3 regions of the Halalkalibacterium halodurans genome follow, and region 1 is predicted to be linked to each of the others. Evidence: predicted binding sites of a transcription regulator. Region 1 holds the regulator's gene; each other region holds the start of a gene.

Region 1 (5,774 bases):
CACGCTCACCACGTCCCCTTCATGTATTCTTTTCAATAGTATACTGCTTCTTTGAAAAAGACCTTGTCTGAAAGTGGAGCAAGAGAACACTTTTTTTGTCGAAAGCCTACTTTTTCTGAAGAAAATGCTCTAAAAGGACAAATAGATGCTCTCTTCTTTATTATTTTGATTTTTCAAAAAAATACTCAGTGCGTAAAAAAGGGCCGCATGGTTTTCCATGCAAGCCCACAGTAATTATTTGTTTTCAAGGAGTGCCTTCGCACGAGCAACTACATGTTGAACGGTAAAGCCAAACTCTTCCATGATTCGTTCACCTGGGGCTGATGCACCAAAGCGATCAATCGCTACAACATCCCCTTGATTCCCTACATATTTCGCCCAGCCAAGTGAAGATCCCATTTCAATTGCAAGTCGAGCGGTCACATCGGACGGAAGTACTTCCTCTTTGTAGTCTGCCGATTGCGCTTCAAAACGATCCCAGCTAGGCATACTGACAACAGCCGCATGAATACCCTCTTTCTCAAGGGCTTCTTTGGCATTCACTGCAAGGGATACCTCTGACCCTGAAGCGAGTAATAAAAGATCAGCAGAACCATTAGCTGGTGCCAAAACGTAGGCGCCTTTTGAGACACCATCATATGCACGGTCCACTGCGCCTTCAAGAGTCGGTAAATTTTGTCTTGATAAGACGAGAGCCGTCGGTTGATCTTTACTTTCGAGTGCGAGTTTCCACGCAGCTACCGATTCGTTTCCGTCTGCTGGACGAATCACAGACAACCCTGGCATCGCACGTAAAGAGGCAAGCTGCTCTACCGGCTCATGTGTTGGTCCATCTTCGCCAACTGCAATGCTGTCATGAGTAAATACGTAGATGACCGGCAATTGCATTAAAGCAGCTAAACGAATCGCAGGGCGCAAGTAATCAGAGAAGACGAAAAATGTGGCGCCAAACACTTTCAAGCCGCCGTGTAAAGCCATTCCGTTCATGGCAGCACCCATGGCAAATTCCCGAACACCAAACCAAACGTTACGACCGCTGTAGTCATCACGGGAGAAATTAGCTTCCCCCTTAATGAGCGTTTTGTTTGAAGAAGCCAAGTCAGCTGAGCCACCAAAGAGTTGAGGGACAGTTTTCGCAAAAGCGTTCAATGCTTCACCGGATGAAGAACGAGTGGCAACTGATTTGCCGACCTCATAAGATGGCGCAACAGCATCCCACCCCTCTGGAAGATCGCCGTGAACAGCTAGTTCGAACTGGCTCGCGAGCTCAGGGTATGCTTTTTTATATTGGGCGAACAGCTCATTCCAGCTCTCTTCCTTCTCAGCTCCTTGCTGTTTGACCTGCTCATAATAAGCAGCCACTTCTTCTGGGATATGAAATTCATTTTCATATGTCCATTCATAGGCTTCCTTTGTTAACTTCACTTCGTCCGCTCCAAGAGGCGCTCCATGAGATACGGATTTTCCTCCCTTATTCGGTGAACCGAATCCGATGGTTGTCTTTACTTCAATTAACGATGGGCGCTCGTCCGCCTTCGCCTCTTCAATCGCTTTCGCAATTTCGTCTAGATTGTTTCCATCCTCGACACGAACTACGTGCCATCCATAAGCTTTGAAGCGGTCCTCTACGCTTTCAGAGAATGAATGGTGTAGGTCCCCATCAAGGGAAATATCGTTGGAATCGTACAACAAGATCATGCGCCCTAGTTTTAAGTGACCAGCAAGAGACGCTGCTTCTGCTGAAACACCTTCCATTAAATCGCCATCTCCACAAATCGTATAGGTGTAATGGTCAACGATATTATACCCATCGCGGTTGTATGTAGCAGCTAAATGACGTTCTGCCATTGCCATACCTACGGCCATTGCAACCCCTTGTCCAAGTGGACCTGTCGTCGCTTCTACACCAGGTGTATGCCCATACTCTGGATGCCCAGGTGTTTTGCTTCCCCATTGTCGGAAGTTTTGTAACTCCTCAAGCGAGAGGTCGTAGCCTGTAAGGTGTAGTAGGCTGTACAAAAGCATCGAGCCGTGCCCTGCCGATAAAACAAAGCGATCGCGATTTACCCAGTCTGGATTAGCTGGGTTATGGTTCATGAATTTCGTCCATAAACAAAACGCCATCGGCGCTGCTCCCATCGGCATTCCAGGGTGTCCTGAATTGGCTTTTTCCACACTGTCAATGGATAGCGTTCGAATCGTATTGACTGCTAACTGTTCAACATGTTTCGACATCGTCTGTCTTCATCCTTTCCGTTACTGAAAACGTTCTTTTCGCTTTTCATGATAAACGTTATCGGACGATTGCACAAGCATTCGTTTAGGATTTGTTAAAAAAAAATTCATGTAATTATTAATTAGTAAACAAATATATTAACATTTTGATTGTTAAAGAGATAGAAAACGCCAGGAATCTGTCCTGGCGTTAGTGAATGTCGTTGCGGTACTTATTTTTGCTTTGTTTTAATTTATCTGGTGTTACGTCATTTCCTGCTCCATCGACGACCGTTACCGAATGTAGTTGATTTTTAAAGGACTGACGAAATTGTTGAATGTATTCTTCACGTAATTTTTTTTGCTCGCGAAGCTCACCATCTGTCAGACCTGTTGTTTTTGCTCGCTTTGCTAGTTCATTGATCCGCTCGATTTTTTGCTTAGAAAGCATCGGTTGTTCCTCCTAACTTCTCACAATCATCCTTATCACTCTACATGAACGTTGACTATCTTGCAACTAAGGAGAACCAAAAGAATGGCCCTATTGTTCCCCATGAAGCTGCTCGTCCATATATTCTTGATAACGACGATGCACCGTTGCTTTCGAGACATTAAATCCAAGACCTTGTAGTGTTAAGGCAATTTCATGAAACGTTAGGTTTTTCTGACGAAGGCGAACGATCTCCTTGATCGGCAGTTCCTTTCGTTCTCTCCCACCAGAAACACCTTGTTTTATATTCCGTTCGGGACGATAGCCATTTTTGACGGCTTGTTTCATTCCTCGCTTGATTTTTTTGTTATGAAGCTTACGCTGATACTCTTCCACGATCGCTACAATGTCAAGGACCATTTCATCTGCTTCTGATAGCCGAAGCTCCCCCTGATCACGAATCGTATAGATGGAGACACCTAATTTTCGTAACTGATGTAACAAAGCTATCTTCGAATGCCCTCGTGCAAGCCTTGTATCATCTTGACAAAGAAGGATATCAGCTTGCCCGCGTTGGAAAGCATCTATGCATTCTAACAATACAGGCCTGTCTAGAGAAAAGCCACTTGCTCGCTCTTCCAATGTAGCAACGACTTCTAGCGCATGTTTATTTGCAAGGGTGAGAAGCTCATGCTTTTGCCGAGCTAAGGACGTTTCTTGGCTCGTCTTTTCTGTGCTGACACGACAATAAATAATGGCTTTCAATGGACATCATCAACCTATCTACTCTTAGTCATTATGCATAATCGATTCATAGACGACAGATCCTTGACCGTGAAGGTTCTCGTGTTGCTCCTCTTGTTCGTACGAGAACATAGAGGTAGAAGCAGGATCGCTATCATCAGCAAATATAAGCGTTCCGTACATCAATAATAACGTAATAAGTGCAACAACTAACAATGAAATTTCTTGGCCAGATAAACGTCTAAGCATAGAGAATCACCTCATAAGAATGTTTGTTCCCCTTTATCATAAACAAGAACACTTGTTTGTGTCAACAATAAATTAGAACTTATGTTTGCATTACATATGTTCGCATGGTATAATTTAGTCAGTATAGGAAAGAAAAGAGAGGTGCCCCACCTTGTCAAAACTATCTAGAAGACAGCAAGAAATTTTAGATTATATCAAAGAAGAAGTTCGAGCCAAAGGATACCCTCCCTCTGTTCGCGAAATTGGCGAAGCCGTTGGACTAGCTTCAAGCTCTACTGTTCATGGCCATTTATCTAGGCTAGAGAAAAAAGGGTACATTCGTCGCGACCCAACGAAGCCTCGCGCGATCGAAGTGCTAGACTTAGAGAATTTGGCATCTGAAACGACTGAAGCGAAAGCTACGTATATCCCTGTCGTCGGGAAAGTTACTGCCGGATTGCCAATTACAGCTGTTGAGAATGTGGAAGAATATTTCCCACTACCTGAACAATTAACAGCCAACGACAACACATATGCACTGCGAATTCAAGGGGACAGCATGATCGAGGCCGGCATCTTTGATGGAGATCTTGTCATTGTGCGACAACAGCAAACGGCCGATAACGGTGATATCATTGTTGCCATGACAGAAGAAGACGAGGCTACCGTTAAAAGATTCTTCCGCGAAAAAGATTACATCCGTCTTCAACCGGAAAACTCAACAATGGAACCTATTATTTTGACATCTTGTACGATCTTAGGAAAAGTCATAGGCGTATTTCGTACCATCCATTAACTTGTCCTGCCACCAATCTATGCAACGTTCTATTTGTTTATAACCCATTACACTAGAAAAAGCTCAAGGGCCCTCCTTGAGCTTTACTATTTAATTTGACTAGTACAATCGTGCTGAAGCTAAAGAAGACACAGCGATTGCCGAACCTTTAAAGGGCAGCAAATCCGTAGTTGTTCTTATACTTAACAGCTATTGTAAGCAAAAAAACACGCCAATGGTTCATGCCATTGACGTTGCTTCTTACTGTTTTTACACAAAAGTTGACTTGGCTTTAATCCGCGTTAGCTTTACATCTTGAATTATTATTCAAATTTATTGGCATCTCCTTCAAACGGTTCATCTGCTACGCGAATGGAATCGGTAGGGCAGCCTTCAAGGGCATCTTCCATGTCTTCGATCAAATCTTCTGGTACTTCGGCAACCCCTTCGTTATCGTCTAAAATGACGTATGCCAATCCTTCGTCATCATAATCATAAACATCTGGAGCAGCTGCGCCACAAGCTCCACATGCAATACAGGTCTCCTTATCCACAATCGTATACTTTGCCATTTCGATTTCCCTCCCAAGGTTGTTGTGTTCTATCTATTTATAAAAGGTAGGAACAACCATTCACTTAATATTCCGACTTTTCCGTCGGTAAGTAAAGGTGTCCCGAAAAAGCAATCACTTTTTGAAAGACCTCTTGAAGTGACTTCACCTCAAGAGGCCTCAGGAATTACATTCATACGTTTGCATGTACTGCTCACGTCCCTATAAGTGTATCCTGAGTGCGGGACAAGTTTCCTCATTCATAGAATACTCTTGCACAGTGGCCTTTTCATTTTTTGTACGTGCCTTAGGTGATAACTACATTTTACACAACATAAATACCCTTATCAATAAATAATTATTCACTAGAGCAATGTGTCGTCAACCCTCGTGTTATAAGATCTAACATTATAGTTAAGCCTTATCCTGGTATTTTACATACCAATTTATTTATGTTGTACGCTAGTGTTCAATCAATTTTCATACCCATCCTTAAAACCTTACAATCCTAAAAAACCTTAGCGATAAAGCCCTTACAAGAATGTGATAAAATCTATAGTCGATTATTTTAAAATTTTTCCCTTAAAGTCTTAACTTCTCTAAAAAATAGGACACCTAGTCAGGTATCCTTGTTTGCTCTTTTACCGCATATAATGCACTTTTCTGTATAGTAGTCATATCTATGTTTACCTTTGACCTTGCAATCGAACCAATACTTAACCCGTTTCAAGTCTTGCATCAGCTCCTTAAGGTTTATTACTTTCATTCTACCTATTATTTTACCTAGATGTAAATACTTTACTTCATTTATCTGAAAAAATTGTTATTCTTG
Region 2 (5,774 bases), 380 kb from region 1:
TGGGCTGAGGGGGCGATCGCTTATTCTTATCCAGCACAAGCGGAGGTAGCTGATGTGGTTGTCTTGGAAGAAAAAAAGCCAGAGGGAGCAAAATTGTCCGAGAAGGAAGTCATTCAACGAGTGTTGTCAGAACAGGAGGAAAGCGCCCTATTAACATCCATTACCTTCGACAAAGAGTCGTCTCATTGGAATGTGCACTTACAAAATCTCTTCGGTCAAAAGCATGAACGGATCATTGATGAAAATAAACTTGATTAAAATGAATGAATCGTTGCCTACCTTCATGTATCATCATAGAAGAAGCTAAAAGGGAGGTGGGGATCGAATGGTGATGGCCACAACGCTTTTCTTGCTAGCTGGGTTAGCGGAAATTGGCGGTGGATATTTAATATGGCTTTGGCTTCGGGATGGAAAGCCTGTCTATCTTGGATTATTTGGCGCGGTCGCTCTTGCCCTCTATGGTGTGATCGCTACGTTTCAAGCATTTCCGTCATTCGGACGTGTCTATGCAGCTTACGGTGGAGTCTTTATTTTCCTTGCTGTTTTATGGGGCTGGTGGATAGATGGAAAAGCCCCTGATACATATGATTGGATCGGTGCCGTTATTTGCTTAGTGGGCGTAGGGATTATGCTGTGGGCGCCGAGGCCGTAGAAGGCGAGGGCTATAGTGAAATCGAAACAAATGAGTGAATATCGTCATGAACGTAATGAACCGATTTCATAAGCGGATGTCAATAGAGCAGGAGAAGGTGACAGACCAAATGAGAGAAAAAGAAAAAATGTACCGGCTGTATGCTCGCAAACAAGCAACTACCGGTCCATGTCGTCTACGAGGATCAGCTCGTTTGTGGCATCTTGGATCATGATCCTTTTCACGAAGGGCATACGTTACTCATTCCTAAAGCCCATGTGATAGAGATAGAAGACGTTAACCAAAAGACAGCCAATGCGATCATGAAAGGAGTGACTATCGTAGTAAAGGCGATCAAGGTATTATACAATCCTGCGGGTATCACGACTTGTTAAAATGGTGGAGAATTCAATGACCTCGATCATTATCATATCCATGTCATCACAAGAGAGCGGGAACCATCATTTGCTGACTTCTACTCTGAAGCTTTATTAAACAATGAAGCGTTAAAAAAGAAGTTACCTGAAACAAGAGTGGCACTAGCGGCAAAAATCGAGCGTTTAAAAGGGACTGTTTGATCGTGTTTGGATTTATTTGGGGACTCAGGACATATGATCCCAATGTTACAGTAGCTTTTTAGGAAATCATTCATCTGCGTAGGAAACATCCATGATTACGTTAAAATGAATCCATTCAAATTCTTGATCGTGTTCGAATTTCAATTTCTCAAGCACGCGGTCGATAGAAGTCACCACCCCGACGATTTGTTTATTTTCGTACGTGTCAAAAACCGTTAATCTCACAGGTTTTCTTTTATGATAAGAGGCTTGGATGACAGAAGATAGTTCGTCTAATGTTTGCTGATCCATCTCCGGCTTCGCTTGTTTCTGTGATTGTCGGCGATAAGTATGCAGTGCCTCTACATGTTCAGGCAGCATCATCCGACTCGACTCCCATCTGAGGTTATATCCTGGCGTTAGCTTGTTGATTTTCATAAAGTTCACCCCTGTACCAAAGAACGTATGTTCTCTATTATAGTACCGAGTAGACACCGTGATTACAATTGGTAATTTATTCATATGGAAGTGTTTTAAAGGGATCGAAGACGTTCTTTAATTCATAAAGAACTAGAATGAACTGTTCAAATGCCCCTCCTTGGTTAATAGGAGAATTGTTTTTTACTGTTTGATAAACATATATAGCAAATTGAACCTAGTTCGATCCTTTGATCAATAGTTTTAAATGTCTATTGCACTTACTCATGATAAAACGGTACAGGATTAAAAAAATACAGAGGGGTTCCAGCGAATTTGAAAGGATTGTGTCGTTGCTCTTAACCACCCAAATGACGAAATACTAGCAAGAAGCGAATATTATGACAAATGAATTTGTGTACGAAGTGACGTTTTTAGATTAAGGCTATTAGATAGAGTGTGTCTGAGGTCGATCCAGATCCTCAGAACACTCTTTTTTGCTCATTATTTATAATGACCACCAATCTTTTTCGCTCGTTCCTCGGCTTGACTAGCAGAGAGGAAAGAAACCGCTCGCCGAATCGCGGTGTCTCCGAATTTTTCTTTAATCGTATCCATCGTATAGCCAAGCTGGTGGACCCGGTCGCGGTTGCCAAAAAAACTTAGCTGCCATGCCTCATCACTCGTTAAGTTGGAAAGATTCACATGTAAGCGACGAATGGGCTTTCCGTCCCAAAAACGTTCAAACAACGTGGCAGCACCCTCGTACACTTCCATCGTAATATTCGTATGGTTCGTCAGCTTCATTTGCCGATGAAAGCCGGTAGGGGTCTCCATGTTTGCTCCGCTCACACCGATGGCGACCGTTCGTCCCATCAAATGGGCCCGCCGCGCGCGCTTACATACTTCCTCACATAGCTCAAGGAGCACGACATGAATATCTTCGGCTTTGACGTAATCATGAGGGAGGGTCATGCCGTGACCAATTCCTTTTTGTTTGTCATGGGAATGGGGCGTGACCGGGGAAGGGTCGATGCCGTGAGCGGTAAGCCATAAAACGTGACCGTTCACACCCCATTTGCCTTTGATTCGTTCCAATGACGTGTTTGCTAGCTGACCGATCGTGCGAATGCCTTGGTTGCGAAAATGTTTCGTCATTTGCCTACCTACCCCGTATAGACATTCAATCGGAAGGGGCCACAGCAGCCGCTCCATTCGTTCTTTGGTTAAATGGAAAACTCCGGAGGGCATCTTTTTCGCAAAATTGTCGCACGCCATTTTCGCTAGCACTTTACTTTCACCCATCCCGATTCGTGCTCGCACACCTGTTTCATGCCAAATCGCTTGCTGCACCTTTTGTGCGATCTCGCGAGGAGCACCGAATAGGCGCTGGCTATGGGTGACGTCCATAAACTGTTCATCGATCGAAAACGGTTCAATCAAGTCGGTAAAACGTTCCAAAATCTCTGTAATCTGCACAGAAACCGTTACATATTGCTGCATGTGGGGACGGACGACGACTGCTTCTGGGCATTTTTGCTGAGCTTCCCATAGCCGTTCCCCGTTTGTAACCCCGCGAGCTTTGGCAACAGGGCACGCAGCCAAAATCACACCGGAGCGCCGCTCGGGATCACCGGAGACGAGCAAGGGGCGTCCAGAGAGTTCTGGATGGTTCGCCCGCTCAACAGAAGCGAAAAACGATTCCATATCGACCATAAAGATGACTTTATCCACTGTCAACACCTCGTAAGAACATTTGTTCTGGTACAGTATATGTGAATATTTGTTCGTTTAATAGTAGTAATTTGTTCTTCTGTTAACGGGTGGTTCCAGTCATTACACGATCATCCATAATTGTCGATCATCAGGGGAATCTGAGCTTTCACTAGGAAGACTTGGTTTATCTTTCATAGCACTTTCTTAAAAGGTAAGAAAAAACCGTTCGGAAAGATCCGAACGGTTTATTTTGAGAAAAAGCCACGCAAGGCGAAGGCGACATTTTGTGGACGCTCTGCAAGGCGACGCATAAAATAGCCGAACCAATCAATACCAAATGGAACGTAAATGCGGACGTTATAGCCTTCTTTTACGAGCTCTTCCTGCAAGTTGGTGCGGAAGCCGTACAACATCTGGAACTCAAATTGAGAATGGGAGATGCCCTTTTCTTTTACGTAAGCTTTCACTCGATCAATGATTTGATGATCATGGCTCGCAATGGCAGTGTACGTTCCACTATCCAAATGGAGCTTGATCATGTTGAAGTAGTTTTCATCGATTTTTTCTTTTTCTTGATAGGCTACTTCTGGCGATTCTTTGTAAGCCCCTTTAACGAGTCGAAGAGGAATTCCTTCCAATGCCCGTACGTCATCCAATGCGCGGAACAAATACGCTTGAATAACAGTTCCCACATTGTCATAAGTTTTCCGAAGTTCCGCTAAAATGTCTAACGTTTGCTGACAATGTCCATAATCCTCCATGTCAATGCGGACGAAAATCCCTAGCTCTGCTGCCTTTTTCATAATGCGCTCCATGTTTTCAAGACAGAAGCTTTGATCGATGTCAAGACCAAGCTGAGTTAATTTCAATGACAAGTTACAGTTCACCCCGGAGGAAGCAATCTGTTCGAGTGTCTGAATACAATGGTCTGTCGCTTCAATGGCTTCTGTTCGTTCTTCAACAAATTCACCGAGATGATCAAGTGTGGCGGAAAGTCCTTTTTCATTCAACTCTTTTACTTTTTCGATCGCTTCGCTAATCGTCACACCAGCGACCACTTGAGAGGCACCTAATTTTAACCCCCACTTTTTGGCTAATTTATTCATTGATTTGCTTTGAGATAAGCTAGTAAAAAATGATTTCAAAGGCTGCTCAAGCGCCATCATAGAAAAACCTCCTTTAATAGGCTTTTTTACTTTATATTCATGCAAGGATCGTGCCAATTGATTAGTTACACTACAGAGGATCAACCTTTCGTGAAAAACGACCAAAGTTTTGGTGGAGGAAGGTGTCACAACGAAAAAAAGTGTAGAATATTTAGACAAAATCGTATAAAATAAATGTACATTAGACATTATTGTAAACCCTTACATCGTTGGCGTGGAGGTGTTTCCGTTGATTAAAGATGTTCGTTTGCGGGAGATGGCAAGCCCGTTAGGAGAAGAACAGCCAAAAGAGAATGACGCACTGAAGGTTCATGAATCTACGAAACTATCTGAGGTGAGTCTGTCCGAACTAAAGGACATGATCCTTGTTGACGATCAAGGACAGCCTGTTGGATGGATTTCAAAGGAAGCGTTCATAAAACAATTGCTGGACGCTTACCAAATGCATCATGCTTTCTTTCAAGCGTTTCTCGCCTCTGCCGATGACGCAGTGACGATTGTCGATAAAGACGGAATCGTCAAAGGTTGGAGCAAACGCTCGGAAGACATGTACGGTCTCCCTTACGAAGAAGTGGTGGACCAGCCAATCAACACCTTTTTCGATAGCAACGCATTAATGGTTATTTCAACAATACAGCAAGAAATGAAAGTAGAGAAAAAATACAATCAGCCGAAGCATGACATCCATGTATTAATCAACTCTATGCCCGTCTATCGCAACGGTGCCTTAATCGGCGGAATTTCTGTTGAAAGAGACATTAGTGACCTCGTCAAGTTGAACAATGAGCTGGCGACAACGACCGCGTATTTACACGACCTTGAGTCCAATGTGATCCAGCAAAACAATCTCGCACCATTTCAAAAGATCAAAGGGCGAAGTGATGCCCTTCAGCGCGCCGTCCGGTTAGCGAAAAAGGTCGCCACAACCGATGCGTCCGTTCTCATTACAGGAGAGAGCGGAGTCGGAAAGGAACTGTTTGCTGAGGGCATCCATCTTGCTAGCCAGAGGGCAGATAAGCCGTTCATTGCCATTAACTGTGGGGCAATTCCTGCGGCGCTATTTGAAAGCGAACTGTTCGGTTATGAACCAGGCGCCTTTACAGGTGCGGTAAAGGGTGGGAAAAAAGGGAAGGTGGATGCAGCCAAAGGGGGGACTCTATTCCTTGACGAAATCGGGGAGCTCCCGCTTGAATTGCAAGTGAAGCTGTTGCGCGTCCTTCAGGAAAAAATGTTCTACCGTGTCGGCGGAACGGAAGCGATTCCGATCGATTTGCGTATTGTCGCAGC
Region 3 (5,774 bases), 820 kb from region 1:
CTATTAAAGCGTAGGGCTCTGCCAATCATTAATGAAAATGACTCCACTTCGATTGCCGAGCTCACGTTTGGTGACAATGATATGCTTTCTGCCCTTGTGAGCGGATTGATCCATGCCCACACCCTTTGCATTTTGACAGATGTCAATGGGCTATATGACGCTAACCCTAAAACGCATCCGAATGCAAAACGCTATCAATACCTCCCGACGATTCCTGATGAAATGTTGCAAATGGGTGGAGAAGCAGGATCGAACGTTGGGACTGGGGGGATGAAGTCAAAGGTAGCAGCAGCACAAACGGCGCTATCGCTTGGAGTAGACGTGTTTATCGGAAAAGCGAGCGGAGAACATGCATTACTTGACATCCTCTCAGGCAAGGGAGATGGCACGTATGTAGGTAATACGGGCGATTTAATGGAAGGAAAGACAAAGCAATGGATTCGTCTTCACTCCCCCGTAAGTGGCGTAGTTCGGATCGATCAAGGGGCTGAACGGGCGATAATGAATGAAGGAAAGAGTTTACTTCCAGCGGGTGTTACCTCCGTGCACGGGACGTTTCAAGCGGGAGATGTGGTCCACATATGGAATGAACAAAACAAAGTCATTGCGAAAGGCCAAGTCACGCTTTCTTCTGAGCAGCTACGAAAAGTTCAAGGAAGAAAAAGTGATGAAGCCAAACAGTTGATCCCACTCGTGCGGGATGAGGTGGTCCATCGTGACCAATTAGTCATACAAGAAAAGGAGTTGAATGAATCATGAGTGAATTGATTGAGAAAGCAAAACAGGCCCAACAAGCGAGTAAACAATTGGCTATATTGACAACTGAAGAAAAAAACCGTGCGCTAAAACAAATTGCAGATCAGCTTTTGGTAGAACGCACATACTTAATCGAAGAAAATCAAAAAGATATCGAAGCTGGTCAACGTGCGGGAATCAGTCAAACGTTACTCGACCGTTTATTACTAACGGATGAACGGGTTCAAGCAATGGCGGAAGGTGTAGAGCAAGTGATCGCGTTAGATGATCCAATCGGGGAACAAATCGATGAGTTTACTCGTCCAAATGGCTTGAACATTCGGCAGGTACGTGTCCCACTCGGGGTCATTGGGATGATTTACGAAGCCCGTCCTAATGTCACAGTGGATGCCTCCGTTCTTTGCTTAAAATCAGGGAACGCTGTCCTTCTGCGCGGTAGTTCTTCTGCACTCCATTCCAACAAAGCACTCGTCTCTGTCATTCATCGCGGACTGGAAGCTGCAAATGTGATTCCAAAGGACGCCGTTCAACTTTTAGAAGACACGTCCCGGGAAACAGCGAAAGAGATGTTTAAGCTAAATGACTATTTGGATGTTCTCATTCCACGTGGTGGGGCAAATTTAATTCAGTCAGTTGTAAAAGAAGCCTCGGTCCCTGTATTAGAAACAGGTGTTGGAAACTGTCATGTGTATATCGACGAATCTGCTGACCCAGAAATGGCAGTTGCGATTGCAGTCAACGCGAAAACACAGCGCCCTTCTGTCTGCAATGCAGCAGAAACAATTTTAGTACACAGCGCATGGGCAAAGGAACATGTAAGCAAATTAATAGAAGAGTTGCGTATAAAAGAAGTACAAATTGCAGGAGATGAACAAATAAAAGCCGTCGCGCCATTCGTAAAACCGGCAGATGAGTCCGATTGGGGAACTGAATATTTAGACTTGCAGGTGGCAATGAAAATCGTCAACTCTGTGGATGAAGCCATCGCTCACATTGATCGCTACGGTTCAAAGCATTCGGAAGCCATCGTAAGTGAAACGGATGCCAACGTACGTAAGTTTTTAACCAATGTCGATGCTACAACAGTCTATCATAACGCCTCCACCCGTTTTACCGATGGCTTTGAATTTGGGTTTGGAGCAGAAATCGGCATCAGTACACAAAAGCTACATGCTCGTGGGCCAATGGGTTTACGCGCCCTGACATCAAGCAAATATGTGGTGCATGGTACAGGACAAATCAAAAAGTAGGTGAATGAACGATGCTACAAGATCATAAGATCACCTTTTTAGGGGCTGGTTCTATGGCCGAGTCCATCATTGCCGGGCTTTTGTCTAAAAAGCTCCTTCTCCCTTCCCAAGTGATCGCCACAAACCTATGTGATGAAGCAAAGCTAACAAAACTCGAAGATCGTTATGGGATTTGCACCACGCAAAATCGCCAAGAAGCTGTACGCCAAGGAACGATCATATTTCTAGCGATGAAGCCAAAAAACATTGAAGAGGCGATTGAAGAAATTCGCGGCGAAATAACAGAGAAACAGCTGTTTATTTCCGTACTCGCGGGCACAACGACCTCCTACATCGAAACGTTGCTTGCACATGAGGTACCTGTTGTCCGAACGATGCCAAATACATCAGCAAAAGTCGGGGCATCCGCCACAGGATTGTGCGGTGGCCGGTATGCTAACGCCTCTCATGTAAAGCTAGCGACCCTTATATTTACGGCCATCGGTACAGTGACAGAAGTAACGGAGGATAAACTTGACGCTGTCACGGGACTTGCCGGTAGCGGTCCCGCCTACTTTTATTACATGGTAGAAGCAATGGAGCGAGCGGCGGTACAATCTGGGCTTACAGAAAGCGAAGCGAAAGCCTTCATCTCCCAGACGCTTATTGGGACTGGCAAACGACTTGAGCAAACATCGAAAACGGCAGAGGAATTATATAAGGAAGTGATGAGCCCAGGGGGGACCACAGAGGCAGGTCTTCGCGTTCTTGAACAGCAGCAAATGCAGCAAGCAATCGAAGAAGCTATCACTGCAGCCATAAATCGTTCACGTGAACTCGGTTCCACCCCTTCATTGGAAATTAAAAAGTAGATCTTCATTATAAATGAACCATCGACCAACAGGTGGTTCTTTTTGTTTACCAAGCAGGACGAGAAACGTTTGAATGATCCGGCTGAACCGATAAAAAATGATCCCGTTTGAACATGCGCGTTTGCTTACGCAAGAAACAATATGCCACCACATGGGTATCGTTAAATGACTTTACCAATAGCTTTCGCTGCGTAAATTCACCAGAGCAAGATTGATAAATCGCAGCGAGAATTAGTTGTTCTTGCACACTTCGTCTGAGTAACTTTTCCATGTCTTCTCACCTCGTTCTCTTTAACTCCAGTATACACGAACGTACATTCGATTTCAAGAACGTACGTTCGTTTTCCTTGAAGTCCATTCGAATCCATGTCTATCCCTCTATACGGCCTTCACTTTTTATTTGAATTGATCATGATTTGACACGGTCGATTTCTAGATCAAGTCCATCTGTGTAAGTTGAAAAACGATCAAGGGAAAGCATAACGACCCACCTGAATATAAGTTATTTGATCCCCAGCGGATTGGGCTAATTAAATGTGCCCGAGTCTAGCTATGTTCACTTGTTCGCCCTCGCCAAATTCTAACTATTTTAATGAAATCTGTAGCTCAGCTCCCCTTTAGTCATGCGTACCCCTCACCTTTGCTAGAGTATGGAACGTTAAGAATAAATGTTTATTGAAACAGAGGAGATCCGAACCTTTTCTGTTTTCTTAAATTCTAGTAAAATAGAACGAGTGCAAGTAGATTAAAGGAGTGGATCATTGAAAATGGAAGCTAGACAGAAACAGAACAGTTTCACTAGTAAAATGCAAAAAATCGTGAATCATCGGGCGTTTACGTTTACGGTGATCGCGTTAATTCTTTTTAATGCCCTTATCGTTGGAATCGAAACCTATCCACGTATTTATGCTGATCATAAATGGTTATTCTATCGAATAGATCTTGTTCTTCTCTGGATCTTCACGATTGAAATTGCGATGCGCTTTTTAGCTTCGAATCCGAAATCAGCTTTTTTTCGAAGTTCATGGAATTGGTTTGATTTCTTAATTGTAGCCGCAGGTCATATATTTGCAGGTGCTCAATTTGTGACGGTTCTCCGTATTTTACGGGTTCTCAGGGTACTACGGGCCATCTCAGTTGTTCCATCGTTGCGCAGGTTAGTTGATGCGTTGGTGATGACGATCCCGGCGTTAGGAAACATCTTAATCTTGATGAGCATTTTCTTCTATATTTTTGCCGTTATCGGGACGATGTTATTTCAGCATGTGTCGCCTGAATATTTCGGTAATTTACAGCTTAGTTTGTTAACATTGTTCCAAGTGGTCACGCTAGAGTCATGGGCGAGCGGCGTCATGCGACCAATTTTTGCCGAAGTTCCGTGGTCTTGGCTTTATTTTGTCAGCTTTGTCTTAATCGGTACGTTTATCATCTTTAACTTGTTTATCGGTGTAATCGTCAATAACGTTGAAAAAGCAGAGTTAACGGACGATGAGGAAGATGGTGAAGCCGATGGGTTAAAACAAGAAATCTCAGCCTTAAGAAAAGACGTAGCCGAGCTAAAAAGCTTGCTTAAACAATCGAAATGATGATACAAAAGAAGCTCTGTCTTTGATCGACAGAGCTTCCTTTTATTGAACCGTTTCCTCGGCACCACCGAAAAATTCTTCATACAATTCACGGACGGCCGCATCGGCGTCTTTCTCGTGTATGCCAAGCACTAAACTAACCTCAGACGATCCTTGGTTAATCATTTCAATGTTGACATGAGCTCTAGCAAGCGCAGCCGTGGCTCGTGCTGAAATGCCGACAGTGTTATGCATTCCTTCACCAACGATCATCACCATAGCAAAATCCTTTTCAACAAACACATCGTCGACACAAAGCTCCTCTTTTATTCGTGCTAATATCCGATGCTCGATTTCATCCGTCAGTTGCTCCTGCCGAAGAATGACCGAGGCATCATCAATTCCTGACGGGATATGCTCATATGAAAGGCCTTCATCTTCAATAATTTGCAACAGCCGACGCCCGAACCCTATTTCACGGTTCATTAAATATTTGCGAACATAAATAGTCGCAAACCCTTTATCTGCCGCAATCCCGATGACAGGATTTAAAAAGTACTCTCGCTCTGCTAGAATCATTGTTCCTAGTGAGCTAGGATTGTTCGTGTTTTTCACACAAACGGGAATCTTTTGCCGAAATGCTGGAATTAACGCTTCATCATGAAAGACGGAAAAGCCCGCATAGGAAAGCTCCCGCATTTCTCTATAAGTCATGCGCCGAATTTGCGCCGGACTTTCAACGACATTTGGGTTCGCAGCAAACACGGAATCCACGTCTGTAAAATTCTCATACAGTTCCGCTTTCACCCCAGCGGCCAAAATCGCTCCAGTAATGTCCGAGCCTCCTCGCGGAAATGTGACGAGAGCTCCGTCTGGAGAAAAACCAAAAAAACCTGGGAATACGATCATTTCGTCACGTTCACGAAGCTTTTTTAAATGGTCATACGCCTCAGGTAACACTTGGGCGTTTCCAGGTTCATCACTGACCAACAGGCCGGCCTCCTTTGGGCTTACATAGACTGCATTCATTCCTTTGGTTTGCAAATAGGCAGCAATTAACTTCGCGTTGTTGTCCTCCCCGCTTGCCTTGAGTTGATCCATAAATGCACCGGGGTTGCTTTGGTTAAAGGTTAGCCTTGTGTGTAAATCGTTCGCAATTTGATCAATGATCTCTTGGCCGAGCTCCAACCCTTTAGCAATTTCTTCATACCGTCGTAAAACCGCCTCTAGCTCCTCATTCGCATATCCCTTTTCTAAGTACGTTTCTCCTAAACGAATTAACAAATCCGTCACCTTTGTATCGCTTGAATGCCGCTTCCCAGGAGCTGAAACGACGACAATTTTACGCTCCA

The links. The regulator LexA, encoded in region 1, represses DNA repair genes until DNA is damaged. The targets are predictions, from matches to a motif close to CGAACATATGTTCG.
Region 2: FED51_RS13830 (DNA polymerase IV) is a predicted target of LexA. The motif match lies at 3,382-3,395, and genes of this name have one in related genera.
Region 3: FED51_RS08190 (WYL domain-containing protein) is a predicted target of LexA. The motif match lies at 3,165-3,178, and genes of this name have one in related genera.

What each region holds. Positions count from the first base shown of each region.
Region 1 covers NZ_CP040441.1:2,475,625-2,481,398, forward strand. The annotation lists gene sirA (sporulation inhibitor of replication protein SirA) at 1-3, opposite strand, end outside; gene tkt (transketolase) at 235-2,235, opposite strand; gene FED51_RS11970 (DUF896 domain-containing protein) at 2,426-2,665, opposite strand; gene FED51_RS11975 (YneB family resolvase-like protein) at 2,756-3,409, opposite strand; gene FED51_RS11980 (hypothetical protein) at 3,434-3,637, opposite strand; gene lexA (transcriptional repressor LexA) at 3,789-4,412, shown strand; gene FED51_RS11990 (ferredoxin) at 4,715-4,963, opposite strand.
Region 2 covers NZ_CP040441.1:2,858,414-2,864,187, reverse strand. The annotation lists gene FED51_RS13850 (DUF3221 domain-containing protein) at 1-258, shown strand, start outside; gene FED51_RS13845 (YnfA family protein) at 326-652, shown strand; partial or broken gene FED51_RS21405 (HIT family protein) at 790-1,026, shown strand; gene FED51_RS13835 (YolD-like family protein) at 1,276-1,626, opposite strand; gene FED51_RS13830 (DNA polymerase IV) at 2,110-3,339, opposite strand; gene FED51_RS13825 (proline dehydrogenase family protein) at 3,567-4,487, opposite strand; gene FED51_RS13820 (sigma-54 interaction domain-containing protein) at 4,717-5,774, shown strand, end outside.
Region 3 covers NZ_CP040441.1:1,660,096-1,665,869, reverse strand. The annotation lists gene proB (glutamate 5-kinase) at 1-759, shown strand, start outside; gene FED51_RS08200 (glutamate-5-semialdehyde dehydrogenase) at 756-2,006, shown strand; gene proC (pyrroline-5-carboxylate reductase) at 2,018-2,857, shown strand; gene FED51_RS08190 (WYL domain-containing protein) at 2,904-3,128, opposite strand; gene FED51_RS08185 (ion transporter) at 3,625-4,443, shown strand; gene FED51_RS08180 (aspartate kinase) at 4,486-5,774, opposite strand, start outside.